DNA from 4 places in the Photobacterium sp. TY1-4 genome. Region 1 is predicted to be linked to each of the others. Evidence: riboswitches for the same ligand, from Rfam matches in the RefSeq annotation. Region 1 holds a riboswitch; each other region holds the start of a gene.
The links. A riboswitch is a leader RNA that binds a small molecule or an ion and turns the genes downstream of it on or off. The one in region 1 is predicted to bind thiamine pyrophosphate.
Positions count from the first base shown of each region.

Region 2: another riboswitch for thiamine pyrophosphate. It lies ahead of thiD (bifunctional hydroxymethylpyrimidine kinase/phosphomethylpyrimidine kinase); the one in region 1 lies ahead of thiB (thiamine ABC transporter substrate binding subunit).
Region 3: another riboswitch for thiamine pyrophosphate. It lies ahead of thiC (phosphomethylpyrimidine synthase ThiC); the one in region 1 lies ahead of thiB (thiamine ABC transporter substrate binding subunit).
Region 4: another riboswitch for thiamine pyrophosphate. It lies ahead of thiM (hydroxyethylthiazole kinase); the one in region 1 lies ahead of thiB (thiamine ABC transporter substrate binding subunit).

Region 1 covers NZ_CP099734.1:3,172,770-3,180,306, forward strand. Annotated here, with positions in the region: gene leuA (2-isopropylmalate synthase) at 1-733, shown strand, start outside; gene leuB (3-isopropylmalate dehydrogenase) at 736-1,824, shown strand; gene leuC (3-isopropylmalate dehydratase large subunit) at 1,848-3,287, shown strand; gene leuD (3-isopropylmalate dehydratase small subunit) at 3,307-3,909, shown strand; gene NH461_RS14605 (DUF547 domain-containing protein) at 4,049-4,831, shown strand; TPP riboswitch at 4,918-5,025, shown strand; gene thiB (thiamine ABC transporter substrate binding subunit) at 5,164-6,117, shown strand; gene thiP (thiamine/thiamine pyrophosphate ABC transporter permease ThiP) at 6,131-7,537, shown strand, end outside.
Region 2 covers NZ_CP099735.1:259,891-267,427, reverse strand. Annotated here, with positions in the region: gene NH461_RS17820 (PhnA domain-containing protein) at 1-355, shown strand, start outside; gene NH461_RS17815 (GNAT family N-acetyltransferase) at 475-1,131, opposite strand; gene NH461_RS17810 (FAD-binding oxidoreductase) at 1,402-2,997, shown strand; gene NH461_RS17805 (VOC family protein) at 3,050-3,400, opposite strand; TPP riboswitch at 3,667-3,764, shown strand; gene thiD (bifunctional hydroxymethylpyrimidine kinase/phosphomethylpyrimidine kinase) at 3,834-4,679, shown strand; gene NH461_RS17795 (ABC transporter ATP-binding protein) at 4,679-5,452, shown strand; gene NH461_RS17790 (ABC transporter permease) at 5,481-6,293, shown strand; gene NH461_RS17785 (ABC transporter substrate-binding protein) at 6,321-7,262, shown strand; gene tenA (thiaminase II) at 7,288-7,537, shown strand, end outside.
Region 3 covers NZ_CP099734.1:3,500,571-3,508,107, forward strand. Annotated here, with positions in the region: gene NH461_RS16165 (HesA/MoeB/ThiF family protein) at 1-702, opposite strand, end outside; gene thiE (thiamine phosphate synthase) at 692-1,954, opposite strand; gene thiC (phosphomethylpyrimidine synthase ThiC) at 1,954-3,879, opposite strand; TPP riboswitch at 3,997-4,094, opposite strand; gene NH461_RS16180 (universal stress protein) at 4,159-4,605, opposite strand; gene crcB (fluoride efflux transporter CrcB) at 4,728-5,111, shown strand; tRNA gene NH461_RS16190 (tRNA-Trp) at 5,477-5,553, opposite strand; tRNA gene NH461_RS16195 (tRNA-Asp) at 5,591-5,667, opposite strand; rRNA gene rrf (5S ribosomal RNA) at 5,724-5,839, opposite strand; rRNA gene NH461_RS16205 (23S ribosomal RNA) at 5,989-7,537, opposite strand, start outside.
Region 4 covers NZ_CP099735.1:158,822-166,358, forward strand. Annotated here, with positions in the region: gene NH461_RS17320 (PhzF family phenazine biosynthesis protein) at 1-181, shown strand, start outside; gene NH461_RS17325 (GNAT family N-acetyltransferase) at 241-750, shown strand; gene NH461_RS17330 (TrkH family potassium uptake protein) at 769-2,133, opposite strand; gene NH461_RS17335 (potassium channel family protein) at 2,137-2,790, opposite strand; gene NH461_RS17340 (response regulator) at 2,958-3,659, opposite strand; gene NH461_RS17345 (DUF4118 domain-containing protein) at 3,656-4,783, opposite strand; gene NH461_RS17350 (GNAT family N-acetyltransferase) at 5,101-5,889, shown strand; TPP riboswitch at 5,955-6,052, shown strand; gene thiM (hydroxyethylthiazole kinase) at 6,262-7,047, shown strand; gene thiE (thiamine phosphate synthase) at 7,059-7,537, shown strand, end outside.

The DNA.
Region 1 (7,537 bases):
CAGCCAGTTGTGCAACATGCCAATCCAAGCCAACAAGGCGATCGTCGGTGCCAATGCCTTCAGCCACTCCTCCGGCATTCATCAGGACGGCATGCTGAAGAACAAGAACACCTACGAGATCATGACCCCGGAATCGATCGGCCTGAAAAACCAGGCGCTGAACCTGACCTCGCGCTCCGGCCGCGCCGCAGTGAAGAGCCATATGGACACCATGGGCTACAGCGAGAACGAGTACGACTTGGATACCCTGTACGCCGACTTCCTGAAGCTGGCCGACCGTAAGGGCCAGGTGTTCGACTACGACCTGGAAGCGCTGATGTATTTCGCCAACCTGCGCGACGAGGACGATTACTACAAACTGAACTACCTGAGCGTGCAGTCCGGCAGCGTGATGGCCACCACCAGCATCAAGCTGCAATGTGGTGAAGAAGAAAAATGCGAAGCCGCAGTCGGCAACGGCCCGGTAGACGCCCTGTACCAGTGCATCTACCGGTTGACCGGCTATGACATCGTGCTGGATAAATTCGACCTGACCGCCAAAGGCGAAGGCGAAGACGGTCTGGGTCAGGCCGATATCATCGCCAACTATAAAGGCCGCAAATACCACGGCACCGGCCTGGCGACCGACATTGTCGAAGCCTCCGGCCAGGCGCTATTGCACGTGATCAACAGTATTCACCGTGCCGATCAGATTGAGCAAATTAAACAAAAATCCCATATGGAGACCGTATAACCATGGCAGGTACTTATCAAATCGCCGTTCTACCCGGTGACGGCATTGGCCCGGAAGTGATGCAGCAAGCCCACAAGGTGCTGGACGCCGTCCAGGAGAAGTTTGGCTTCACCCTAAACTGCAGCGAATATGATGTCGGCGGCATTGCCATCGACAACCATGGCTGCCCGTTGCCGGAAGCGACCCTGAAAGGCTGTGAAGCGGCCGATGCCGTGCTGTTCGGCTCGGTCGGCGGCCCGAAATGGGAGCACCTGCCGCCCAATGATCAGCCGGAGCGCGGTGCCCTGCTGCCGCTGCGCAAGCACTTCCAGCTGTTCTGTAACCTGCGTCCGGCGCAGATCCATGCCGGCCTGGAGCGCTTCTCGCCGCTGCGTGCCGACATTTCCGAGCGCGGTTTTGACATCGTCGTCGTGCGCGAGCTGACCGGCGGGATCTACTTCGGCCAGCCGAAAGGCCGCGAGGGCGAAGGGGCCGAGGAAAAGGCATTTGATACCGAAATTTATCACCGTTATGAAATTGAGCGGATCGCCCGCATCGCATTTGAGTCGGCGCAGCTGCGCGGCAAGAAAGTCTGCTCGATTGACAAAGCCAACGTGCTGCAAAGCTCAATCCTGTGGCGCGAAGTGATTGAGGAAGTCGCCCGGGACTATCCGGACGTCAGCCTGAGCCACATGTACATCGACAACGCCACCATGCAGCTGATCAAAGATCCGTCCCAGTTTGACGTCATGCTGTGCTCCAACATCTTCGGCGACATCATCTCGGATGAGTGCGCGATGATCACCGGCTCGATGGGGATGCTGCCTTCGGCCAGCCTGAACCAGGACAAGTTCGGCATGTACGAGCCTGCCGGCGGCTCCGCCCCGGACATCGCCGGGAAAAATATTGCCAACCCGGTGGCCCAGATCCTGTCCGCCGCGCTGATGCTGCGCTACAGCCTGGGTGAAGAGGCCGCGGCCCGCGCCATTGAGCAGGCCGTCTCGCAGGCGCTGGAAGCCGGTGAGCTGACCGCCGATCTGGCCGGCACCCACCCGGCGCTGTCCACCAGCGAGATGGGCGACAAGATCGCTGCCTACACCCGCCAAGCATAATCAGAACGAGGAGCACCCGAGCAATGTCAAACACAGAAGCAAAAGCGCCGAAGACGCTTTACGAAAAAGTCTACGATGCCCACGTTGCCGTCGCGGCGGAAGGCGAAACCCCGATCCTGTACATCGACCGTCACCTGGTCCATGAAGTGACTTCGCCGCAGGCCTTTGACGGCCTGCGCGAAAAAGGCCGCAAGGTGCGTCAGGTCGGCAAAACCTTCGCCACCATGGATCACAACGTCTCGACCCAGACCAAAGATATCAAAGCCTCGGGCGAGATGGCGCGGATCCAGATGGAAACGCTGGCCAAGAACTGTGAAGAGTTCGGCGTCACCCTGTACGATTTGAACCACAAATATCAGGGCATCGTCCACGTCATGGGCCCGGAGCTGGGCATCACCCTGCCGGGCATGACCATTGTCTGTGGCGACTCCCACACCGCCACGCACGGCGCATTCGGCTCACTGGCGTTCGGCATCGGCACCTCCGAAGTCGAACACGTACTGGCAACCCAAACCCTGAAGCAAGGCCGTGCCAAAACGATGAAAATCGAGGTCAGAGGCAAGGTCGCGCCGGGCATTACGGCCAAAGATATCGTGCTGGCGATCATCGGTAAAACCACCGCCGCCGGCGGCACCGGCTATGTGGTTGAGTTCTGTGGCGAGGCCATCACCGACCTGTCGATGGAAGGGCGGATGACGGTGTGTAACATGGCCATTGAGCTGGGCGCCAAAGCCGGGCTGATCGCCCCGGACCAAACCACCTTTGATTATGTCCAGGGCCGCAAATTTGCCCCGACCGGGGCTGATTGGGATGCCGCCGTCGCCTACTGGCAAACCCTGAAAACCGACGCCGGAGCCGAATACGATGCCGTGGTGACCTTAGAAGCCAAAGACATCAAACCGCAAGTGACCTGGGGCACCAACCCAGGCCAGGTGATTGCCGTCGATGAACCGATCCCGGCCCCGAGTGATTTCGCCGACCCGGTCGAGCAGGCATCCGCCGCCAAGGCCCTGGCCTACATGGGCCTGGAAGCGGGCAAGAAGCTGTCTGATTTTGCCATCGACAAAGTCTTTATCGGCTCGTGCACCAACTCGCGCATCGAAGATATGCGCGCCGCAGCTGCCGTGGCCAAAGGCCGCAAGGTCGCACCGAATGTACAGGCGCTGGTGGTCCCGGGCTCTGAGCAGGTCAAAGCGCAGGCCGAACAAGAAGGGTTGGATAAAATCTTTATTGAAGCCGGTTTTGAATGGCGTCTACCAGGCTGCTCCATGTGTCTGGCAATGAACAACGACCGCCTGGGCCCGGGCGAGCGCTGCGCCTCGACCAGTAACCGTAACTTTGAAGGCCGCCAGGGCCGTGACGGCCGTACTCATCTGGTCAGCCCGGCGATGGCCGCTGCTGCTGCCTGTGCCGGTCACTTTGTCGATATCCGCGCGCTGGAACCAGAAGCCGCGACTGCGTAATTCAGAAGGAACGAAAGCAATGACAGGATTTAAACAACACACCGGCCTGGTAGTTCCTTTGGATGCTGCCAACGTGGATACCGATGCCATTATCCCGAAACAGTTTTTGCAGAAAGTCACCCGCACCGGCTTCGGCAAGCACCTGTTTCACGACTGGCGCTTTTTAGATGATGCCGGTAAGCAACCAAACCCGGATTTCGTGATGAACGCGCCGCGCTATCAGGGTGCCAGTATCCTACTGGCACGGGAGAACTTCGGGTGTGGCTCATCCCGCGAGCATGCCCCGTGGGCACTGGCCGATTACGGCATCCAGGTGATGATTGCGCCGAGCTTTGCCGACATTTTCTACGGCAACTCCATCAACAACCAGATGGTGCCGGTGCGCCTGAGCGACACCGAAGTCGACGAGCTGTTCACCTTCGTTACCGCCAACGAAGGCGCGGAAATCACCATAGATCTGGAAGCCATGACGGTCACCGCCAACGGTAAGCAGTACCATTTTGAAATCGACGAGTTCCGCCGCCACTGCCTGCTGAACGGTCTGGATAACATCGGCCTGACTCTGCAGCATGAGGACAAAATCGCTGAGTATGAGCGCAATATTCCGGCATTTCTGGCCTGATTACTGATACTATCCCCCTCGCCCCGGCCACCGTGCCGGGGCTTTTTTCATGGTTGCGACTTGGTTTGCCTAACCGCTGTAAGAAAACAGCGGTTCGCGGGTCTAACCTTTGAATCTCCCGGAAACTGAAGGACACCCCATGCGATCCCTGATGGCCCTGACCCTGCTGTTACTCTCGGCAAATCTGTTTGCCGCCCCAAAAGCCGATCTCTGGCCGTACTGGCAACCGCATCACGCCGCCAGCACCGTGCAGGTCGACCACAGCCGCTGGCAACAGTTGCTCGATACCTATCTCGTCACCCAACCGACCCAGACCCTGTTTCGCTACCGTCAGGTCAGCGATGCCGACCGCTACGAGCTGGGCCGCTACCTGCGCGATCTGAGCCAGCGCGATCCGCGCCAGCTCAACCGCCGCGAGCAGTTTGCCTACTGGGTCAACCTGTATAATGCCCTCACCGTCCAACTGATCCTCGAGAACTACCCGGTGAGCTCGATCACCAAGCTCGGCGGCCTGTTCAGCTTCGGGCCCTGGAATGACACCGTCATCACCATCAACGGCAAAGCGCTGACCCTCAATGACATTGAACACCGGATCCTGCGCCCGATCTGGCAAGACCCGCGCATCCATTACGTGGTGAACTGCGCCAGCCTCGGCTGCCCGGATCTTCAGCCGCAGGCCTTTACCGCCGCCAATGCCGAAACCCTGCTTGAGCAAAGTGCCCGGCGTTTTATCAACAGTGACAAAGGCGTGGCGGTGCAAGGCAACCAAGTACGCCTGTCGTCAATTTATGACTGGTACGGCAGCGATTTCGGCACCCGTGACCAGTTGCAGCGCCACCTCAACCGCTACCGGGATGGGGAACCCGTGACGCTCAACCGCGTCAGCTACGACTATAACTGGGCCCTGAACGAGGCCCGTTAACGGACGGCGGCTCCGGTCTAACGCGCCTCGCCTTTCAGTCGATCCCGAGAAACTGGCAACCCACCGCCGGGCGGATTACAATACCGGCTGTTCTCATGGGGTGCCTGAGCCCGCTCAGACTGAGACTGCCAACGCAGAACCCATTGAACCTGAACCAGATCATGCTGGCGTAGGAATTGAGATGATTTGAAGTGCCTTTGCTTTTCCAAGTCGCTGCACGATGCCGCGAGCCCTTCTCAACCCTAAGCCGCTCAACCGATTTTTTCTCTTGCAGGACGCAAGAGTATCAGGAGCGCACCGTGAAAAAACACCTGTCGATCTTAACGCTGGCGATGGCCGCCGGCTCTGCCTGGGCTGCCGACGACACCCTGACCGTCTATACCTACAGCTCGTTTGCCTCTGACTGGGGACCGGGCCCGGCGATTGAAAAAGCCTTCGAGGCCCAGTGTGGCTGTAATCTGGAATTTGTCGCCCTGGACGATGGCGTGTCCATCCTCAACCGTCTGCGCCTAGAAGGCAAAAACACCCAGGCCGATATCGTGCTGGGGCTGGATAACAACCTGATCAGCGAAGCAAAAAATACCGGCCTGCTGGCCGAGCACCAACTCGACACCAGCAAGCTGGCCCTGCCGAACGGCTGGCAGGACACCACCTTTGTCCCGTATGACTACGGCTACTTTGCCTTTATTTATGACAGCAGCAAGCTGAGCAATCCGCCGAAGAGCTTAAAAGAGCTGGTTCAGCGCGACGATCTGAGCATCATTTACCAGGATCCGCGCACCTCCACTCCGGGCCAGGGCCTGATGCTGTGGATGAAATCCGTCTACGGCGAGCAAGCCAGCGACGCCTGGCAGCAGCTGGCGAAGAAGACCGTGACCGTCACCAAGGGCTGGTCGGAAGCCTACAGCATGTTCCTCAAGGGCGAATCGGATCTGGTGCTCTCTTACACCACCTCCCCGGCGTATCACCTGATTGCCGAGAACGAAGGCAAGTATAAAGCAGCGAACTTCAGCGAAGGCCACTATATGCAGGTGGAAGTGGCTGCCAAGCTGAAAAACAGCCACAGCCAAAAACTGGCCGATCAGTTCCTGGCCTTTATCCTGACGCCGCAATTCCAGGCCGAAATCCCGACCGGCAACTGGATGTACCCGGTGATCAAACAGGACCTGCCGCAAGGGTTCGAGCAGTTGACGCTGCCGGCCAAATCGCTGGAATTTACCGCAGAGGATGTTGCGGCGAATCGACGTGGATGGATCCGTGAATGGCAACATGCACTGACCCGTTAATAGCGAGACTCTGTTGAATACCCGCGTAACCCAAGTTCTGCCCGGCCTGATCTCGGCCGGGTTCATTGTGGCTCTGGTGATCAGCGCCCTGAGCGCCCTGATCAGCCAGGCCCACGCCCTGAGCCCGTGGCTGATCTGGCAGGATCCCTACCTGCGCCATATCACCGGTTTTAGTTTCTACCAGGCATTCCTGTCCACGCTGCTCAGCATTGTCCCGGCCATTCCGATCGCCTATGCGTTCTCCCGCCGCCGGTTTCCCGGTCGTCAGCTGCTGCTGCGCCTGTTTGCCATGACGCTGGTGCTGCCGGTGCTGGTTGCCGTGTTCGGCTTGCTGGCGATATACGGTAAGAGCGGTCTGCTGGCCCAGTGGCTGGAAAGCTGGGGCGGGTCGATGCCGTTTTCCATCTATGGGCTCCACGGCATTTTGCTGGCCCACGTCTTTCTTAATCTGCCGCTCGCCACCCGACTGCTGTACCAGAGCCTGGACGGTATTCCCTATGAGCAGCATCAACTGGCCGCCCATCTAGGGATACGCGGCTGGAGCAAGTTTCGCCTGATCGCCTGGCCGCGGTTGCGCCAGCAGTTGCCGCAGGTCATCGGCCTGGTGTTCATGCTTTGCTTTACCAGTTTTGCCGTGGTGATGTCGCTCGGCGGCGGCCCCAAGGCAACCACCATTGAGCTAGCGATCTACCAGGCGCTGCGTTATGACTTTGATCTGGCCGGCGGGGCCATGCTGGCCCTGTGGCAAATGCTGATCTGCTGCGGCCTGGTGTTGTTCAGCCAGCGGTTTGCCAAGCCGTTGGCGACCCAGAGCGGCGCGACCGCACGTCCGTTGCCGCCGCAGCATGACAGCTGGCAGGCCCGGGCCTGGGACGGACTGTGGATCGGCCTGACCCTGCTGCTGGTGCTGCCGCCGCTGCTGGCCGTGATCAGCGCCGGGCTGAACCCGCAACTCCCGGGGCTGCTAAGCAACCCCGACTTGTGGCAGGCGGTCGGCACGTCCCTCAAGATTGCCTCGCTGGCCTGTCTGCTGGCATTGCTGGGCGGGGTGACGATCCTGCTGGCCAGCCGTCAGTGGCGGCTGCGCCATCACGGCCTGTCGGCCGACGGCATCGAGCTCATCGGTACCATGATCCTGGTGACGCCGGGACTGGTGCTGAGCACCGGGATCTTCCTCCTGCTGCGTCAGTTCACCGATGTCTTTGCTGCGGCCTTCTGGGTGGTGGTCTGCGTCAATGCCCTGATGGCCCTGCCCTATGTGATCAAAACCCTGAGCCAGCCGATGCTGCACATCGCCCAGCAGTACAACCCGCTGTGCCATAGCCTCGGCATGCGGGGCTGGACCCGGCTGCGGCTGGTTGAATGGCCGGCCCTGCGCAAGCCGATCGCCCAGGCGCTGGCGATGGGCTTTGTGCTGTCG
Region 2 (7,537 bases), on a different replicon from region 1:
ACCGGCCGTTCAGGTCATGGCTTACCGCATGCTCAAGCGCCTGTCCGGTGAAACCTGGGCGCAGGACCTGCTGGACATGCTGTATATGGAAGAAGACATGATCGAGTGGGCAGAAAAAGGTATCGCACTCGAAGCGCTGGACGCCGTACAAACCCTGGATGTAAACGGCACACCACTACAAGCTGGTGACAATGTCACAATCATCAAAGATCTGCCGGTGAAAGGCTCGAGCCTGGTGATTAAGCAAGGAACAGCGGTACGTGGCATTCGCCTGACCGACAACCCACTGCACATCTCGGGCAAAGCTGCCGGAACCAACATGGTGATCATCGCGGCTTACTGTAAAAAGATGTAAGCCACTCGATGGCTCATTCACAGTGGCTTATTTCACCGTAAGTCATCGGCAAAACAGGCGCTTTTATGCGCCTGTTTTTTAAAAGGCCAGCAACCTCCTGCTCTCGCAACATTGAATCCTCATCCTTGTTCAGAAACGTCACGGCACCCGTCAACATGCGGGAAAGGAGGAATGAGACGGCGAATCGTCGCTTCATCCAAATGCGCCCCGGCGCTTTCAATAAACTCATCTAAATCTAACGTTTTAGCCATGAGCGTCAGATCGATTGCCGTATTCGGTCGTGGTGCAAAATCACACAAACTTTTCATGCCCAGCCGCTGGTAAAAGCGCCGATGCTTCTTACTTGATCCGCACACCAGCGCCGTTCGTCCAAAACGCTCATCAAGCGTGTAGATACAACAGAATAGCGCCAAAGGTGCCAGGGAAGCTAAACCCCGAACATCCGGTAGTACTGCCAAACGACCCATCTCAACAATCGTATCGTACTCCTGTTCTAACAAAGCGAATTCCGGCTCGAAACCGCCTTTACACGGCACCTGTGTCCACCCTATCGGTCGGTGTAAAACACTCGCACGAACGGTAGCAACCGGCTTGGTGCCTTCTTTCAGTAGAAATGTAAAGTTATTCGGTTCCGCATCAAACGGATCCGTAAACAAGCCGGATGTGCACAGTGGGTTATAACCAACAGTGGTATAGGCCTGATAACGTATGTTATAGGCTGTGATTTTTTCTTCTTCCGTCACACAGAGCTGCGTGGTTAGCTTATCCAGTTCCATAAATTGTCCGACGACCTTCACGATATCAGGCGACTTGCCGGTCCTGCTTGCTGTAAAACACGCCTCTACCCTACGCCGAACCCAGACGCCAATTAAGTGATTTATGGTCATTCGAATGTTTTTTTGTGCATTTATTCAATCAGGTTCACATAACATTACCCTCACCGCTGTCGATGACGTGTTTTTTTTGCACAATATAAATCTAACACTCTGTTTTAGCAGCCTTATTGATGAGGTAACTGTCGGTAAGCACCCGTAGGATAAAGGGATATGGAACTACGCACAGTATTAAGTAATATTTTCGCGGCTTCGCAAATCTCGCAGGATCCCGAAACACTGCACGAGTATAGTCTGGCTCTCAATGGGAGTCTCTGTACCCCGTCAGCCGTTGTATGGCCCGAGCAGGAATCTGAGCTCATCGCCATCGTTGAGGCTGCCAATCAACATCGATTCACCATTCACCCGGTCGCACAAGGGAAGAACTGGGGCTACGGCACCGCACAAGGAACGCATCCCCAGCAAGTCATTGTCAATCTCAGCCGCTTGTCCCAAGTCCTCGAAATCAATGATGCGCAAGCCTATGTTCGGATCCAACCGGGGATCACGCAATCGCAGCTCTTCACGGCCCTGCAAAATACCAGCAGCTCCTTACAAATGGACATTACCGCTGCCGGGTTACATACCAGCATGGTCGGCAACATTCTGGAGCGCGGATTCGGACACACCGATTACTCGGACCGTTTCGGCCATGTGCAATCCATGCGGGTACTCCTGCCAACCGGCAAGATCATTACGACAGGGATGGGGATGTTTGAACACAGTGTTGCACAACATCTCTACCCCTACGGCGCCGGGCCGGTCCTGCAGGGATTATTCAGCCAGTCAAACTTGGGGATTGTGCTCGAAATGACGCTGGCACTTCAGCCGAAACCGGCCTATCAGGCCACCGTTTTCGCTTTGTGTCCGGAAGAAGATGATGCGCCCGACATGGTCGCCACCATCGGCAAGCTGAAACTGGAAGGTGTGATCACCAGTGGCGTCCATACGGTCAGCATGACCCGAGCCATGGGTGAACAAGCCCGACAGGCACCAGGTGCCTGGATCCTCACCACCTCCCTGGCCGGGCCGAAAGGCGTGGTGAAAGCCCGGTATAAACACGTCAAGCAAACCCTAAAACAGCAGATCCCGGGTGCAAAGATTCTGTTTCTTGATGATTTTCGCTGGCGAATGCTGTGCAAAATCAATCGATACTTAAAATCCCCGATGATCGATAGCCTGAAACTGGTGCTGGATCTCAAGCTGGGCGTTCCGTCCGATGCGGCCATCCAGACCCTGCTCGATCATCCGGCGGCCAGTTCCGCAATGAAGACCTCGGAATTTCCGGCGAATTTTCGCTGGATCTGTGCGGTGAGCAGCCATGCTCGACAGGATATCTCCGAGATGCTCAGTATCTGCCGTCGGCTGTTCCGTGAATATGGCTATGAAGAGCGCTACAGCATGACCAATGTCAGCGAACGTGCCGTCGTTCTGATTGCCAATATTCGATTCGGCAAATCCGAGCCGGAAATTGAAAAAGCAACCCGTTTCCACCAGGCCATCGATGCAGCCCTGTTATCCGCCGGGTTCTGCCCATACCGCAGCGGTTCCGGGCTGTTTGATACGATCAAACCATTCGTGCGAAAAGAGAACCTTGCCCTTCTGGCCACGCTCAAGCAAAGCCTGGATCCCAACAACATCCTGTCGCCGGATAAGTACTTGCTTACGCAGCCTGACGCCACGAAGGGGCCTGGAGTCGCTGAAGCAGTTAAAGCCCCTGCTCCCCCTGAAACAACGAAAGCGCTTGAAACGTCATCTGAGCCGGGTTGATCTCCGGATCACGATTAATGCGCGAATTTCCCGCCGTTATGGCGGGAAACCATTATTGATCTGACCACACCGCCAACTCATTGCCACTGGGTTCAAAAAACTGAAAACGCCGTCCGCCCGGGAATTCAAAAATCGGCTTCACAATCTGGCCGCCGGCCGCTTCAACCTTGGCTTGGGTTTGTTCAAGATGGGCGCTATACAGCACGATCAGCGCAGCGCCTTGCTGCGTCGTTGATTTGAGCGGGGCACGATAAAAACCGCCATCCAGTCCTTGATTGGAAAATGCCGTGTAATCTTCACCGTAGTCGGTGAACGCCCAGCCGAAAGCCTGCTGGAAAAACTGCTTCGTTGCTTCCAGATCGGCCGCCGGAAACTCAACATAGTTAATCTTGTCCTGATGCATCTGACTCATGATATGTCCCTAACTGTGTGATGTTGTCTGTTACTTCGTACGACCATTCAACCCGATTCATGTTCAACCCAATTTATGCTCAAGCTTATTTTTTCTCAACCCTATTTTTCTCAACCACAGACCACTGCGGTGCAAAGTTCAGCGCTTGGTCAGAATAATTCCTTTTTCGGTTTGCTCTGCTGTGAAAAACAAGGGTAGAATACATCCGCTTCTGGCACGAAAAATTGCGTGCCCAGTATAAAGAATCAACAATTTAGGTAAGTTAGTCGGGGAGCCATAGGCTGAGACCACTTCGGTGGGACCCGTTGAACCTGATCCATTTAATAATGGCGTAGGGAACTAGCAACCGTGTCTCGCCCCTGCCCGCGCTCTATCGGGCAATCCCGGACACCTGCTACCCTGCGCGATATCGTTAGGGGTAGATATGGCCGTTCAATCAGCAGCTCAATCAACAACACCAATTACGTTAACCATTGCCGGTTCTGACAGTGGCGGTGGCGCCGGTATTCAAGCAGACATCAAAGCAATCTCAGCCACCGGCGGATACGCTTGCTCTGTCATTTCCGCCCTGACCGCACAAAATACCCAAGGCGTGACCGGGATCTTCAATATTTCCCCGGAATTTGTTGCCGAGCAGCTGGATACGGTATTCAGTGATCTGGATGTCAAAGCGGTAAAAATCGGCATGCTCAGTGACGCCGCCATCATTCAGACCGTGGCGGATAAACTTTGCCAGTACCAGCCTCAGTTTCTGGTCGTTGACCCGGTCATGGTTGCAACCAGCGGCGATCTGCTGCTCCAACGGGATGCGATTGAAACCCTGAAATCAACCCTGTTGCCACTGGCAGATGTGATCACCCCGAATCTGCCGGAGGCCGCCGCGCTGCTGAATACAGATATTCCTCAGACCGAAGTCGAGATGGCGCAGCTGGTCGAAGCTCTGCGCGGGTTGGGTGCCGGATCCGTTCTGCTCAAAGGGGGCCACCTATCCCAAACACAAGAAAGCACCGATTTACTGATCAGCGCCGAACAGGTGATCCGCTTCAGTCACCCACGGATTGACACCCACAACACTCACGGAACCGGCTGCACCTTATCCGCAGCCATCGCCTCCTTCCTGGCCCAGGGTTATGCACTGAACGACGCCGTTCAACATGCCAAAACCTATATCACCGAAGCCATCCGCCATGCTGATGAACTGCAAATCGGCGCCGGACACGGCCCGGTTCACCACTTCTTTCACGGGCACTACCAGCCGGAGCGTGCATGATGTTATCGCCAGCAGTCGGGGGGCACCCACCCCCGGTTCAGGTCAGCCTGAATCATGCCTCGCTTCGTTACCGGGATGCAGCGACCGCCGTTTTCGATGATCTAAACCTGACCTTACCGGCCGGACAATGGACTTGCCTGTTGGGTAAAAGCGGCTGTGGAAAAACCACGCTGCTGCGTCACCTGGCCGGACTGAGTGGAGATGCGGTGCTCTGGCAGGGACAGTTGCTCACATCGGATGAGCAACCATTGCAAGACCGCGTCGCCTATATGGCCCAGCAGGATCTGTTACTGCCGTGGCTGTCCGTGCTGGACAACGTCTGCCTCAGCCAGCGGCTGGGTTCAGGCGCCACAACACCGGATGCAACCCGGGCGATGTCGTTGCTGGCGGCCGTCGGTCTGGCAGATTTCCATGCAGTCAGACCGGATCAGCTCTCCGGGGGGATGCGCCAGCGTGTGGCCCTGGCTCGGACCCTGATGCAGGACAAGCCACTGGTCCTGATGGACGAGCCCTTTTCCGCGCTCGACGCTGTCACCCGCCACAAACTACAGAGCCTGGCCGCCGAGTTATTGCAGGATCGTACCGTGCTGTTAATCACCCATGATCCACAGGAAGCCCTGCGGCTGGCACATCACATCTACCTGATGTCCGGTAGCCCGGCACAGCTGGCCCGATTGGCTGTCCCGCAATCCGTGCCGCCGCGATCATTTGACGCGCAAATGGCGGCCCACCAGCAGATGATTATTGACCAACTGGAGCGTGACTATGGCTGACAGCCTTCCTCAGGACACCCTCGAGCCCATGACCAAACGGCCATTGCAGCCGTTTCAGCCGCCTGCGGCGTCGGCCCGGACGATCAGCCGAAGCGGGTTTTCCCGAAAAGTACTGCGGGTACTCATCAGCTTCGGGGTGATTATCAGTCTCTGGCAGGCTGCCGTGATGCTGTTTTCACTGCCACCTTTTATCCTGCCGGGACCGGTTGCAGTGCTAAACAAGCTAGTCACCCGGTTTGATGTGCTCTGGCACCACACCCTGGTCACCAGCACCGAGGTATTACTCGGCCTGTTACTGGGGTTAGCGATGGGGCTGTTTTTCGCCCTGCAAATGTTGCTGTTTGCCCCGTTGCGCCGCTGGCTGCTGCCGATCTTGATCACCAGCCAGGCCATTCCGGTCTTTGCGATTGCGCCGATCCTGATGCTATGGCTCGGTTACGGCATTGCCTCGAAAGTCGTGATGGCCGCCCTGATCATCTTTTTCCCCGTCACCACTTGTTGTTACGACGGGTTGCGGCAAACGCCGACCGGCTATCTGGATCTGGCCCGCACCATGGGTGCCACGCGCTGGCAGCTGCTGTGGCAGATCCGCCTGCCTGCCGCCCTGCCGGCACTGGCTTCGGGTATTCGGGTTGCTGTGGTGGTGGCCCCAATCGGCGCAGTCATCGGCGAATGGGTGGGTTCGAGCGAAGGGCTGGGCTATCTGATGCTGCAAGCCAACGCCCGCATGTTCGTCGATGAGATGTTTGCCGCCCTGTTCATCCTGGCATTCTTCTCCATCAGTTTTTACTTCATTGCCGACGGCCTGCTGAAAAAAGCCATTCCGTGGCAAAACCAATAACACAGATAACATCAACAGGAAATTCATATGAAAAAGCAGTTACTTCAAAGCGTTGCCGCGATCTCCTTATCGCTGGCATCGTTCCAGGCAGCCGCTGAAAAGGTCACCTTAATGCTCGACTGGTTCGTCAATCCCAACCACGGCCCGATTATTCTGGCCCAGGAAAAAGGCTGGTTTGCTGAGCAGGGACTGGAAGTGGTGATTCAGGAGCCGGCTGATCCCAGCATTCCGGATAAACTGGTTGCTGCCGGGAAAATTGATTTGGCCGTGTCCTATCAAAGTACGCTGATCTCCAGCATCGCAGCTGAACTGCCATTGGTCCGCTCGGCCACCCTCATTTCCGGCCCGCTGAACTCATTGATTGTGCTGGATAAATCCGGCATTCGCAGCCTCGCCGATTTGAAAGGCAAAAAAATCGGCGTGGCAATCGGCGGCAGTGAAGATGCCACGATCGGCACCATGCTTGCTTCAGATCAGGTCTCGATGGATTCCGTCAAAATCATCAATGTTGGCTGGGCACTCTCCTCCTCGCTGGCATCAGGCAAAGTCGATGCAATTTGGGGCGGCCTGCGTAACTTCGAGCTGAACCAGCTAGAACTGGAAGGCTATGAAGCCACCGCGTTCTATCCGGAAGAACATGGCGTCCCGCCGTATGACGAGCTGATCTTTGTGGCCAATAAACACAAATACAATCCGGAAACCATCAACAAGTTCAACAAAGCGATTGAAAAAGCAACCGTGTACCTGATCAATCACCCTGAGAAAGCCTGGCAGGAATTTGTCGCCTACGCGCCGGACACCCTCAATAACGATCTCAACCGTCGGGCCTGGGAAGATACGCTGACCCGTTTTGCTCTGCGTCCGGGTGCCGTTGAGCTTAAGCGTTATGACGACTATGCCGCCTTCATGAAGCAGCACAAGATCATTCACACGCTCCCGCAAGCTAAAGATTACGTCCTGACCTACTAATCACATGACATCAAGGAACACACCGATGAATCACAAAGACCTGATCAACGCCTGTCGGGACGACTGGCAGGACTATATCGAGCACCCGTTTGTCCAGCAGCTGGCCTCGGGCGAGCTGAATAAGCATGCCTACCTGCACTACCTGAAGCAGGACTTTTTGTTTCTTAAACACTACGCGCGCGCATTTGCCCTGGCCATTTTCAAGTCCCGGACACTGGAAGAAATGCGGGAGCCGCTGCCAAGCCTGGCCGCCCTGCTGGATACGGAAATGAACC
Region 3 (7,537 bases), 330 kb from region 1:
GGCAGATGTCAGTCCGTCAAATAGCCGCAGGGTGGCAAACGGTAAGGTGCCGGACCCCGTCAGCAACTTCAGCGCTTCCAGCGCCTGTAACGTGCCGATCGTACCGACGACCGGACCAGCGATCCCGCTGGTACTGCAATTTTGCGGCGCCTGCGGGGCATCCGCCTGCCAGGGAAACAGACAGTGATAGCAGGGCCCGGATCCGCCGCGGAAATCAAACGCCATCAGTTGTCCCTGCCAGCTGATCGCCGCCCCGGCAATCAGCGGTTTACCTGCGGAAACACAGGCCTGATTCACCGCGTGGCGGGTTTCCAGGTTATCCGAGCAATCGAGTACCACATCAGCCAGCGACACTTCCAACGCCAGCTGCTGCGCTGCCAGTCGGGCTTCGACCGGACGAACCCGGATCATCGGATTGAGGCTTCGCAGTTGCTCTGCAGCGGCGTGGGCCTTGCTGTGCCCCTGATCCGCTTCGCGATAGATCACCTGCCGCTGAAGGTTTGAGCTGTCGACGACATCATCGTCCGCGATCACCAGCTGACCGATCCCGGCACCGGCCAGATACAAGGCCGCCGCCGATCCCAAACCACCCGCGCCAACCAGCAGCACCTGCGCCTGCGCGAGCTGGGCCTGTCCGGCTTCACCGATTTCCGGCAACATGATCTGGCGGTTATAGCGGATAAAAGCCTGATCACTGAGCATGGGCGGGCTCCTTGGGCAGGACAGCGTGCTGCGGCTCCGGGCGCACCAGACGACGGTAAAATGCATCGACCGCCGCCTGAGGATCCTCGGCCTGAGTAATGGCCCGGACCACCGCCACACTGCTGACACCGGTTTGCCACACCGCATCTGCGCGAGACAGGTCAATCCCGCCGATCGCGACGGTCGGGAATTCCCGGCCAATCAAGCGCCGGTACAGCGCCAGACGGCTCAGTCCCTGCGGCTTGGACGGCATTTGCTTGGTGGTGGTCGGATAAATATGGCCCAGAGCGATATAGCTGGGATGAAACTCTGCCGCGCGCAGGATTTCGTAATAGCCATGGGTTGACAGACCCAGACGCAGGCCGGCTTGCTGAATGGCAGCCAAATCAGCCGTTTCTAGATCTTCCTGCCCCAGATGCACCCCGTAAGCCCGGTGTTCAATCGCCAGTTGCCAGTAATCATTGATATAGACCTGCGCCTTGGCCTGCGCCCCGGCGGCGATCACCTGACGGACCTGCGCGGCAAGCGTGGGCTCTGTCGGATCTTTGATCCGCAATTGCGTCAGGGTGACGCCCATCTCCAGCAGCCGTCCGACCCAAGCGGCCGAATCGACAACCGGATACAGCGCCATCTGGGCCGGATCCGCCTTGGCAAACGGCGCCACCGCCACTTCCCGGCTGACCCACCCGAGTGCCTCGGCCTGTGGGTGATTTGCGGTCAACGGACGCGGAAACAGCGCCCGCTCAAGCGGCCAGCAGTCGACACACCCTTCGTCTTTATCATGGAGATAACACCGGGCGTAAGCCCGGGCGAGCGTCACCGCATCTTCCAGCGGATAATCCAGGGCTAGGGCCGCCAGCAACATGGCACGCTGCGGCGCTTCAGGCCCAGCTTGCCCGCAAAATACCGCGCGAGCTTCGCCATGGTGATGCCACAAGTCGACATATCCCAGCGCCGTCGGCAAACCGCAAATCACCAGTGACGGATCCTGCGCAACCTGCTGCTGCACCTCACGCAGGGACGGATACGGCGGCAGCCACTGATCCTGCACCCGGTAATCCGCAGCTCCGCTATCTTCAGGATGAAAGGTCAGGCGAATTCGGCGATGGTCGACGTCTATCCCGACATCAGGTGAAGTCGCCCAGACCACCTCAACCGGCGCCCCCAATTGATAGTGCTGTGCTGAAGCCAGCACAGCATTGAAATACCGGCGCAACGGTGCCAGGTATTCCGGTAAGGTGAGTGTTCCCATCAGCCTTCCTCGTGTGCCGGGTGGTACAGCTCACTGCCTCGGGCTCGGAATTCTTCAGCTTTCTGCTGCATCCCCTCCAGCGGGTCTTCCAGAAGTTTGATTTCCACCGCCTGCGCCTCTTGGGGCAGCGTTTTAGCATAATCCCGCACTTCCTGAGAGATCTTCATCGAGCAGAATTTCGGACCGCACATCGAACAGAAGTGCGCTACCTTGCCCGATTCCTGCGGCAGGGTTTCATCGTGGTAGGAGCGGGCCGTTTCTGGATCCAGCGCCAGGTTGAACTGATCTTCCCAACGGAATTCAAAACGGGCTTTCGACAAGGCGTTATCCCTTACCTGCGCGCCCGGGTGTCCTTTGGCCAAATCAGCAGCATGAGCACATAGCTTATACGTGATCAGCCCGACCTTTACATCGTCTTTGTTCGGCAGACCCAGGTGCTCTTTCGGGGTGACGTAGCACAGCATGGCGCAGCCGAACCAGCCAATCATCGCTGCACCAATCCCTGAAGTGATGTGATCGTAGCCCGGAGCAATATCCGTCGTCAGTGGGCCCAGAGTGTAGAACGGCGCTTCATGGCAGTGCTTGAGCTGCTCATCCATGTTCTCTTTGATCATGTGCATCGGCACGTGTCCCGGCCCTTCAATCATTACCTGGACATCATATTCCCAGGCGATTTTAGTCAGCTCTCCCAAGGTGCGTAGCTCACTGAACTGCGCTTCGTCGTTGGCATCAGCCACCGAGCCCGGACGCAGGCCATCCCCCAGAGAAAGCGAAATATCGTACCGGGCACAGATTTCACAGATCTCGCGGAAGTGTTCATACAGGAAGCTTTCTTTGTGATGCGCCAGACACCACTTGGCCATGATTGATCCACCCCGTGAGACAATCCCGGTCACCCGCTTGGCGGTCATCGGCACGTAGCGCAGCAGTACCCCGGCATGGATAGTGAAGTAATCGACCCCCTGCTCGGCCTGCTCCAGCAAAGTGTCGCGGAATACTTCCCAGGTCAGGTTCTCCGCAATACCGTTCACCTTTTCCAGCGCCTGATACATCGGCACCGTACCGATTGGCACCGGGCTATTGCGGATGATCCACTCACGGGTTTCGTGAATATTGCGACCGGTCGACAGATCCATCACGGTATCGCCGCCCCAGCGGGTCGACCACACTAACTTTTCCACTTCTTCTTCAATCGATGAACTGACAGCAGAGTTACCGATGTTGGCGTTCACTTTGACCAGGAAGTTACGACCGATAATCATCGGCTCTGATTCCGGGTGGTTGATATTGGCTGGAATAATCGCTCGGCCTTCCGCCACTTCCTGTCGGACAAATTCCGGCGTAATTTCTTTCGGCAGATTGGCCCCGAAGTTCTGGCCCGGATGCTGTTGAGTCAGCACGGCATCGCGGTACTTGGCGCGGCCCATATTTTCGCGAATTGCGATGTATTCCATTTCCGGGGTAATGATCCCCTGACGGGCGTAATGTAGTTGGGTAACATTCGCCCCCGCTTTGGCACGCCGAATGCGAGCGCGCTCACCAAAACGCAGCTCGTCCAGCGTATCATCGGCCAGACGCTCTTTGGAATACGCCGAACTCAACTCATCCAGCAGCTCGGTATCTCCGCGCTCTGAAATCCAGGTTTCCCGCAGTCGCGGCAGGCCCGTGTAAATATCGATTTCATGGGCAGGATCGGTGTACAGTCCCGATGTATCATAAACGCGGATCGGCTCATTGGGCTCCAAAACCGGGGCATCTTTGGTGCCGCCGACCAGGCTGTCCGACAGGGTAATTTCGCGCATCGGGACACGAATATCGTCGCGGCTGCCCGTCACATAGACTTTGTGTGAGTTCGGATACGGTTGGGTGGTGAGTGAATCAATGAATTGTTTCGCTTCCAGTCTCGCTTGTTTGCGATTCGACATAGCAATTTCCTTGGTTTCAATAAAAGGGAAGTTGCTTATCGGATGGGTGCGTCAACAAGAGGCTACACGTAGGGTGTGTAACATCATCTGGAACAGCAGCTGCAGGTGCAGCAATACAGAAGATTTTCTCTTGTTCCCTTCGCAGGTATTAGCCTGATCAGGTTCTACGGATCCCGCAATGCGGTCTCAGCCAATTGGCACTCCGACAAGTTAAGCTCGAGTATATGGAAGTCTTGAGCGAACAGCAACTATCCTGAGCTGCTTTGTTGTAACATCTGATCAATGACACATTAACACATCGCAGCCGCCTTGCTGTGACAAAGCCTGCCCCAGATCGCCAAACCACTGGATACCGCTTTTGTGTGTACCAAGAACGACCAGATTAGCCCGAACCTGCTTCACCAGATCCAGCAAATGCTTCGCAACGTCCCCATCGGCAATATGCAGGGCCCGGACTTTATAGGGGGATGCCTGAGACAAGGCAGATAGCTGCTGAATGCGGAGCGCCTGGGTGTCTAAGTGCGCCTCTTCCAGCCCCAGCTCCGCATCCAGAAAACTCACATTCCCCAGCCCCGGCTCGACAAACGCGACATGCAACTCGGCATGGTTCTGCCCTGCAATCAGCGCCGCTTTCACCATCAACTGGTGTGCATCCAGGTTATCCGGGTTTACCGCCAGCAGTACCGTCTGATACAACGCCATACTTTTCCCCCGAGAATGATTCATGTCACCCACCGAAACATCGTGCATCAATCATTGATTGCACATTTACAGCCCGGCAAAGGTGATCAACACACAGCTATCGTGGTATTAGTATGGCAACTTTCTCACAACCTAAAGTAGTATCAATGAGCCAATTTTTCTTCTTGGGACTGATTGCGCTGGGCGGTGCCTTTGGCGCCTGTTCACGGTATCTGATTTCTGAACTGTGCGTCAGCCTGTTCGGCCGGGGATTTCCCTACGGTACCCTGGTCGTCAATGTGCTCGGCTCCTTGCTCATGGGGCTATTGATGTCTGCCATCAACCAGGGCATGATTGCGAGTGTCCCCGCCCGTCCCATCATTGGTTTGGGCTTTCTCGGGGCCCTGACGACCTTCTCCACGTTCTCGATGGATAATGTCATTCTGATGCAGCAAGGCGCGTTTTTAAAAGCCGGACTCAATATACTGCTCAATGTCGCTCTCAGCATCGCAGCCTGCTTTGTGGGTTACCAGCTCCTCATGAAAAACTAGCGCCTGCGTAGCCCAAACAACGCTGACATCGCGTCCATCTCCCCACGGCCTTCGAAAGCAGCACTAAAATTGGTAGATCATAAAGAAAGAAATTTGATCAGGCCAACAGAAGCTCGATGGATCATAGGATCGGACAGGGCTGTACTCCGATGCTACGATATCCCAAAGACCATCAGGCGCTGCAGTACATTAATGGAATTCGACAATCAGCATACAAAAAAGCCCCTGCATCTCTGCAGGGGCGTATAGTCTGAGGCTTCAGAAGACGGCAGGGAGCCGCATTCAGGAAATTCAGAGAATCCACTGCACTGACAATGGACGCTTAAAACAAAAAAACCTCAGCATTTCTGCTGAGGTTTCAAATATGGCAGGGGTGGAGAGATTCGAACTCCCAACACGCGGATTTGGAATCCGCTGCTCTGCCAATTGGAGCTACACCCCTGTTGGCTCAGTTTTTAAGAGCTGAAACTCTGAATAAGTGGCGGAGCGGACGGGACTCGAACCCGCGACCCCCGGCGTGACAGGCCGGTATTCTAACCAACTGAACTACCGCTCCACACGGCACCTAATCGAAGTCTTACTGTTGATGCTTCAATCAAGTTAATGTTCAAAGCCTGGCGATGTCCTACTCTCACATGGGGAGGCCCCACACTACCATCGGCGCTGCTGCGTTTCACTGCTGAGTTCGGCATGGGATCAGGTGGGTCCGCAACGCTATGGTCGCCAAGCAAATTCGATGTGAAGGGATTCACTAATATCGCGATGCCATGGATGGCAAGGAGCGATGTGACCCTACACTAAATCTGGAAAAGTTAACTAGTATCTCAAACACATCATTCAAGTGCTCGTGGAGTCCGTAAAACCCCTTGGGTGTTGTATGGTTAAGCCGCACGGGCAATTAGTACAGGTTAGCTCAACGCCTCACAGCGCTTACACACCCTGCCTATCAACGTCGTCGTCTACGACAACCCTTCAGAAGGCTTAAAGCCTTGGGGATGACTCATCTTGAGGCTCGCTTCCCGCTTAGATGCTTTCAGCGGTTATCGATTCCGAACTTAGCTACCGGGCAATGCGTCTGGCGACACAACCCGAACACCAGCGGTTCGTCCACTCCGGTCCTCTCGTACTAGGAGCAGCCCCTCTCAATCATCCAACGCCCACGGCAGATAGGGACCGAACTGTCTCACGACGTTCTAAACCCAGCTCGCGTACCACTTTAAATGGCGAACAGCCATACCCTTGGGACCGACTTCAGCCCCAGGATGTGATGAGCCGACATCGAGGTGCCAAACACCGCCGTCGATATGAACTCTTGGGCGGTATCAGCCTGTTATCCCCGGAGTACCTTTTATCCGTTGAGCGATGGCCCTTCCATTCAGAACCACCGGATCACTATGACCTGCTTTCGCACCTGCTCGAACCGTCATTCTCGCAGTCAAGCGGGCTTATGCCATTGCACTAACCTCACGATGTCCGACCGTGATTAGCCCACCTTCGTGCTCCTCCGTTACGCTTTGGGAGGAGACCGCCCCAGTCAAACTACCCACCAGGCACTGTCCGCACCCCCGATAAGGGGGCGACGTTAGAACATCAACACTACAAGGGTGGTATTTCAAGGACGGCTCCACAGATACTGGCGTACCTGCTTCGAAGCCTCCCACCTATCCTACACATGTAGGGTCAATGTTCAGTGCCAAGCTGTAGTAAAGGTTCACGGGGTCTTTCCGTCTAGCCGCGGGTACGCAGCATCTTCACTGCGATTTCAATTTCACTGAGTCTCGGGTGGAGACAGCGTGGCCATCATTACGCCATTCGTGCAGGTCGGAACTTACCCGACAAGGAATTTCGCTACCTTAGGACCGTTATAGTTACGGCCGCCGTTTACCGGGGCTTCGATCAAGAGCTTCTCCGAAGATAACCCCATCAATTAACCTTCCGGCACCGGGCAGGCGTCACACCGTATACGTCATCTTTCGATTTTGCACAGTGCTGTGTTTTTAATAAACAGTTGCAGCCACCTGGTATCTGCGACTCTCAATAGCTCCATCCGCGAGGGACTTCACCGTCAAGAGCGTACCTTCTCCCGAAGTTACGGTACCATTTTGCCTAGTTCCTTCACCCGAGTTCTCTCAAGCGCCTTGGTATTCTCTACCCGACCACCTGTGTCGGTTTGGGGTACGATTCCTTACTATCTGAAGCTTAGAGGCTTTTCCCGGAAGCATGGCATCAATGACTTCAGTGCCGTAGCACCTCGACATCGGGTCTCAGCCTTGAGATGGTCCGGATTTGCCTAAACCATCAGCCTACACCCTTGAACCTGGACAACCGTCGCCAGGCCCACCTAGCCTTCTCCGTCCCCCCATCGCAATAGTAAGAAGTACGGGAATATTAACCCGTTTCCCATCGACTACGCCTTTCGGCCTCGC
Region 4 (7,537 bases), on a different replicon from region 1:
CGCGACCGGATCAGCCCAGTGCTCGCTGGCACCTTACTGGCTGGAACAACTGGGCCGGGAAACGCTCAAAGTTACCCAGCTTTCGGCGAAAGGCGGGGCATTTGTGGTCCGGCAACAAGGTGAAGGACATATCTCGTTGCAGGTTGAGGTCCGCTTGGTGTCGGTGCTCAACCTTCCCTGATGGCTGTGCCCTAATCGTCGGCTGTCAGGAAAAGGGTTACTCAGGGAGGGAGCTTGCCCATGATGAAAGAGACACCCCAACTCACGTTCACAGCGGTGGATATGGATCGGGATCTCGAGTTGTGCCTTGAATTTCGCCGGGAGACGCACCGGGTCAGTTACGGCAATCTCGACCATTTTAGCCGGGAGGAAACGCTGGCCTGGTTTGAGGCATTGGTTGCCAATCCGGATGCCGGTTTTTTGCATGTGCGTGACGCCGGGGAGATCATCGGTCAGCTGGAATATCAGTGCCCTCGCACTGACGCTGAGGGTCAACGCTACGGCTACATTAATCTTATTTACCTGGTTCCGGCGTTCCGGCATCGGCATCTCGGTGGTCGGCTTCAGGCCTACATGCTGGATCAATTTCAAGCACAGGGCTGTACCCAAGCCCGCCTGCGGTACTTGCCGCACAATACAGCAGCGGGCGAGTTTTATCGCAGGCAGGGTTGGCAACCGGTTGGCGTCGTTCAGCCCAATGGCCAGTTGATGGACAAATCCTTGGCGGGTCGGTTTCGGGCAAGGGAATGATTTCCCCTGCGAACCAGCTCAGCCAATCGCCAGTCGGGCTTCCGGATGACGAACCCGCTTGGCATGGGGGCTCGCCAGACAGTAAGCCACCGTTAAGGGCCCCAAACGGCCCATGAACATCAGAAAAATGATGATCACTTCCCCGGCGTCGGAGAGCTCGCCAGTTAATCCGCGTGAGAGGCCGACTGTCCCGAGGGCAGACACCGCTTCAAAGACCACATCCAGCATCGGCGCATTTTCCGTCAGGAGCAGCAGGAAAATCGCCAACCAGGTCACCCCAATCGAAATCAGCCCCATTGCCAGTGCTTTGCGAATCGTGTCTGTTGCGATGCGGCGCTGAAACACATGAATGTCCTGATTTCGTTCCAGAAAACCATAGGTCGCCATGACCAGCACCATGAAGGTCACGACCTTGATCCCGCTGGCGGTACTGAGCGAACCGCCGCCGATAAACATCAGGACCAGAATCAGTGCCGTGGTGGCATCTTCCAGTTGATCAATCGCCAGCGTGTTGAACCCGGCCGTGCGTGGGGTCACGGCCTGAAACCAGGCCGCCAGCCATTTGCCGCCTTCTGAGAGGGGGGCCAGGGTATTGGGGTTGTGATACTCAATACAATAAATGGCCAGCAGGGCAACGCCGTTGATGATCACGGTGCCGGAGAGCATCATTTTGCTATAGGTGGATAACTGGCGCCAGCAGCGCTTTTGCCACAAATCCATCCATACCGTGAATCCCAGCCCACCGGTAATAAACAGCGCGGTAATGGTCAGGTTGACGGTCGGATCGTCGACATAGGGCATCAGGCTGTCGCTGCTCAGGGCAAATCCGGCGTTGTTGAACGCTGAAATGGTATAGAAAAAGCTGTGGAACAGGCTGGTTTGCCAGCCCAGCGTTTCGGCCCAGCGGATAAAGAGGATCAGCATCCCCAGACTTTCGACGATCAGCGCAAATAGAAACACCGACTTGGCGGTGGCCATAATGGTTGATGCATCGGTCTGGTTAAACGCCTCCTTGGCAACGGTCCGCTGTAAAAAGCCGATTTTTCCGCCGAGGGCAATCAGGGTGACGATGGCAAACGTCATGATGCCGAGGCCGCCCAGCTGGATCAGCAAGGCGATGATGATTTGTCCCAAAGGGGTGTAGGCCGTGCCGGTATCAACGACGACCAATCCTGTGACAGTCACGGCGGAAGTGACGGTAAACAGACTTTCCAGCCAGGTGATGGGCTGGGTGGTCGACCAGGGGAGCTTCAGGGCCAGGGTGCTGAGGGTGATAAACAGCAGGAAGCTACCGCAGAGGATCAAGGGCGGCGCCGCGAGGATCTTCTTGCCTGCTTTGGGTTTTCTCTCAATCGGAGAGACAGAAGGATGCCAAGTGATCATGGGTTATACCAACCTTGGTGCCAGTTGAGTGAGTGCTGCACGCGAGCCGCTGAGCAGCAGGATGTCATCGGGCTGGACGCGAAAATCCAACGGGAGTTGCGTCAGGGTCTGCTGATCCCGCTTGAGCAGCAGTACATCGATTGAGGTGCTGGTGCGCTCGAGGATCTGGCTCAAGCTTTGATCCTGCCAGGCGGATTTCACGTGGACTTCAACCACATACATGCCATGGCCGAGGGCAAGGTAGTTGTGCACCATCGGGTAATGGAGCGCCTGAGCAACCCGCATGCCCATTTCTTCTTCCGGATGGATAATCCGCGACACACCGAGTTTCGAGACGATGGTGTGGTGAGCCTTGGTGCTGGCTTTGACCCAGATTTCCCGAACGCCGATATTTTTGAGGCTCAGCGTACACAGCAGGCTGGACTGCATGTCGGCCCCGATCGCGACCAGCACGGCATCGCTGTTGGACAAGTCCAGTTCGCGCAGGGCATTTTCATCGGTGGCATCGCAAATGACAGTTTGGGTGAGTTCCTCGACATATTTGTCGGCAACCGTGGCACTTCGGTCGACCCCGGTCACGGTATGTCCCAGATGAATGAGTTCCAGACTGGCTGCGATGCCGAAGCGGCCGAGCCCAATGACGGTAAAGTGAGCCATATTATTCCTCGTTTCGATTTAATCTCTGTGTTGAAGGTGTACAAAGCCGACCCGAGTCATTTCGGGCGTGCTTGAGCCGGCATCCCGTCAGAAACGGGCTGCCTGATGCTGTGGTCTATGCGGGTATGGAGCCGAGTGTAACCATGCGGCTCGGTGGTGCCGCGGGTCTATTCGCGATGGATCAGCTCGGGCAAAAAGCGGTAGCCGATCCCCGGTTCGGTTTTGATAAACCGGGGCTGGTCAGCATCATCATTTAATTTTCGCCTGAGCTGGCTGATGAAGATCCGGAGGTAATGGGTATCGTCCTGATGCGTCTCTCCCCAGATATCGCGCAGCAAGTGATCTTGCTTGACCAGCTCCCCGGCGTGGCGGGCCAGCGTCGAGAGCAGGGCGAACTCTTTTTTCGACAGGGAAAGCGGCTGGTGGTTGAGCAGCACCTCGTGGCGTTCGATATCCAGGGTCATTTGTTCAAACACCAGCTTGTTCGCCGGCTTTTCGGCAGGGATGAGATCGCGCAGCAGCACTTTGATGCGGGCCATCAGCTCGCGGATCCCGAACGGCTTGCTTAAATAGTCGTTGGCGCCGAGTTCGAGCAGGCGGACTTTTTCATCCTCTTCATCCCGGGCAGTCAGCACCAGCACCGGCGTGGGCTGGTCACGGCGCAGGCGTTGCAGCAAATCGCTGCCGTCCCCGTCCGGTAAACCCAAATCCAGAATAATCAGGTCGGGCGCCGCTGTGTTGATTTGTGCCTGCGCCTCAGCCAGATTTGTTGCACTGACGGACTGAAATCCTTCGGCCGCAAGGGCAATGCGGATGAAAGTCTGGATTTGCGGCTCATCATCAATGATGAGGATGGTGTAGGGCGTCATGACAGATCCTCGCGGCAGCGCTCTTTGTGGTATAGCTCTTTGTGACAGAGCTCCTCGTAACAAGGAAGCTGGATTCGGATGGTGCAGCCGTGGTCAACCGGCACAATGGCAATGGTGCCCCGGTGGGCGTCGATAATACTTTTAGTGACGGTCAGGCCCATACCTGATCCGCCGTCCGCCTGATTGCCGGGGTGCTGGGAGTAGAACAGGTCAAATACCTGTTGGTGCTGGTCCGGCGGGATCCCCGGACCCTGATCGCAGATATCCAGGGTTACCTGATCGCCGTCTAGGTAGACCTCAACCCTGACTTTCTCCTGCGCCGGAGAATAAGCGACTGCATTATCAATCACATTGAACAGCGCCTGTTCCAGCAGGGAAGCCTGAACATGCACCCGGGGTAGATCCGGGATGATGTGCAAAACAATCCGATCGCTGCGCTCCCGGCGGCAGGCTGCATGCACGATCGGGGCAATTGATTGTTCCGTGGTTTGCAACGTGACTTGATCCCATTGCAGTTTCGTCGCCTGCAGCAGGTTCTCGATATAGTGGTGCAAGCGATGGCTTTCATCCATTGCACTTTGTAGCAACTCTTCCTGTTGCGGCTCTGCCAGCTTGCTGCGATACGCCTGCAAGGTGCTGAGTGTTCCGATAATGGTGGAGAGCGGCGTGCGCAGATCATGGGAGACGGACAGCAGAATGTTACTGCGCAGGGTTGCTTGTTTCAGCGCCTGTTGCTGACGGCGGTAGTGCTCGGCCAGCTGGCTAGTGATCAGGGCAACGAGCAGGAACACCCCCAGGTTCATGATGTCACTGGGGTGGAACATCTGGAGGGAAAAGCGTGGCGCAGTAAAGAAAAAGTTGAAACTCAGCGCGCTGCACACGGCGGCGGCAAACGCCCGGAACCGATCCCCATGTAAAGCCACCCAAACCACACCGAGTTGCAGGATCAGCAAAACTGCCGCGGTGGAGTGAAGCCAGTGATCGAGCAGGGCACTCACCGCCAGCGCGGCGAGGGTGGTGCCGGCCGCAAACAGCCACGGCTTGGTAAAATACCGTGTACCGGCGCAATTCGCTTGGGTGAAATGCTGCGCCTTGATTGTCTGTTGGGGTGCAGAGGCTTTCATAACTTGGGGTCGTTGACTGAACATGGGGTGACTTTATCAGAGTTTGGGGAATGCTGGCCGTAAAGAAAGCGTAATTTCTTTTGAGTCAGCAGGTTAACAGCGGCAATGGCGATAACCTATTCGTCGAGTTGAGAGCAAATTCAAGTTTCCAGGCTGTACTTCTGTTTGTCTCTCAATATTGCTGTGATGTGAAATCAGTGTCACTTATACTGAGCTCGATTTTGATTGCAGCTGCAATCTCTGTTGTGCTGACGCTGCGCCGGATAGTCCGATACGGTTTGGCGTCATGCATTTCAATAAGAACAAAAGGAATTGGTTTGATTCATCAAAATAACATTCGTCAGTTTTATGAGGTTGAAGTCGCGTACAGCCGCTTTAATAATTTGCGCACCTTCTCGACCGGACTGCCCAGCGAGATGCGGGTGATCGAACAAGCGGGCTTGACGGTTTTTGTTGATCCCACTCGTCCGTATGATAACCGGATCCTCGGGCTGAATGCAGACAATGAAGTTCACCTGGAGACTGTGCTCGGCGAATATCCCGAACCGATTGCACCCTATCTCGAACTCGAACCCGAAGCGGTGTCGCAGGTGCTGTCGAACCGGCTGGTATCGCTGGGCTATCTGCCGGTGTTGTCTCTGGAATATCTGGCGTTACCTCTGGAGCGTTATGATGCCGCACAGTGCCCGACGGATATTCATGTCGAGCGGTGGGGACCGGAACGCGCGGATGATTTCCTGGCGCTGCTGAAAACTTCCGGCGTCCAGTGCAGTGATGAGATTTGGGCGCTGAAACGCCAGTTTTACTGCACCGAGCAGTTTCGCTGTTTTGTCGCCATGGTCGATGAGCAACCCTGCGCCTGGGCCACATCATTCATCGAGCAGGGGACCGCGCTGCTGGCTAATGCTTATACCCAGGAAACGAGCCGTGGACGGGGATGCCAGACTGCGTTGCTGCATGCCCGTGCCAGAGACGCGCAGTCACTGGGCTGCACTGACTTGCTGACGGATGTGCTGCCGCAAAGTCAGAGCGCGCTGAATTGTAAAAAACTGGGCTTCTCAACCCTGACGGTGCGTTCGATTTGGGAGCGGACTGTCGCGGGATAAGCTATTGAAGTGGCTGAAAGTGCAACACGGCTTGTTGCGCTTTCAGTCAATATTGATATCATCGCGGGAAATAGTCGGGGAGCCGGAAGGCTGAGATCGCATTGCGAGACCCGTTGAACCTGATTCAGTTAACACTGGCGTAGGGAACTATACCGCTTGCGATGGAAGGTATCATGCCTTCGCCTCAATAAATGGATCGCCGGGCGCTGTTCTCTCTTTCCAGCCCGATGTATCTGCCTGATGAATCCAGCCTTCGTGTGTCGTCAAATGGCTGTTTCCCGCTGACATCGTTTCTGATCAGGTATTCCCCTAAATGAACCGCTCACCGGTGAGCGTGACAAGGCCGCGTCACAGCGACGTCTGAGGAAGCATATGAATACCGAAACTATCGTCTCCGCACTGAATGCCGTGCGTCAGCAAAAGCCGCTGGTGGTCAATATCACCAATTACGTTGTCATGAACAACACCGCCAATGCGTTGCTGGCACTGGGTGCATCCCCGATCATGGCGCATTCGCGTGAGGAAATGGCTGAAATGATGCGTTTTGCCGGTGCGTTGGTGGTGAATATCGGCACCCTGGATAGTGCCTGGACGCCGCGCATGGCTTATGCCGTTGAGCAAGCGAATCGACATGGTAAGCCGGTAGTGCTGGATCCGGTCGGTTGTGGGGCCAGCACCCTGCGTACCCAAACGTCGCGTCAGATCGCTCAGGCGGCAGCGCAGCTGATCATCCGCGGCAATGCCTCGGAGATTATTGCGTTAGCCGGAGAAGCAGGCCAGAACAAAGGGGTCGATGCATTGGACAGCAGTGAAGCTGCCGTGGGGGCGGCGCGTCATCTGGCCGAGGTCTATGGTTGCAATGTGGTGATTTCAGGCGCGACCGACGTCGTGGTGACCGCGGAAGGCGAGGTTCGGCTGCGCAACGGCCATGCCATGATGCCGTTTGTCACCGGGATGGGCTGTACGCTGTCGGCGCTGACCGGCGCCTTTGCGGCAGTGGGCGAAACCACGGGTCTTGCTGCCGCCGCTGTCCTGGGGATTGCCGGAGAAATCGCCGCTGAGCAGTCCGCCGGGCCCGGAAGCCTGCAGCTTAACCTGCTCGATGCGCTGTATCAGCTCGATGAAGCCACGTTGCGCCAGCGCCTGAAGTTGGCCTAAGGAAAGCTGTTGTGAACCCATATCGTTTATATCTGGTGACAGACGATCAGCAAGATCTTGCGACCCTGACCTCGGTTGTGGCACAGGCCGTTGCGGGTGGGGTGACCATGGTGCAGGTGCGGGAAAAGCACGGCGATGTTCGTGCGTTTATCGAGCGGGCACAGGCAGTGAAAGACATCCTTCGCGGCACGGGTGTGCCTTTGATCATCAATGATCGCGTCGATGTCGCCCTGACGGTCGATGCCGATGGTGTCCATCTGGGGCAATCGGATATGCCAGCGGTACTGGCGCGCCAACTGATTGGTGAAGACAAGCTGCTCGGCTTGTCGATTGAAAACGAGCAGCAGCTCATTGAAGCCGAATCGTTGCCGTTGGATTATCTGGGCCTGAGTGCGATTTTTACCACTCCGACCAAAACCGATATCAAAAAAGCCTGGGGCATTGATGGGCTGGCCATGGCGATTGCCCAAAGCAGTTATCCCATCGTTGC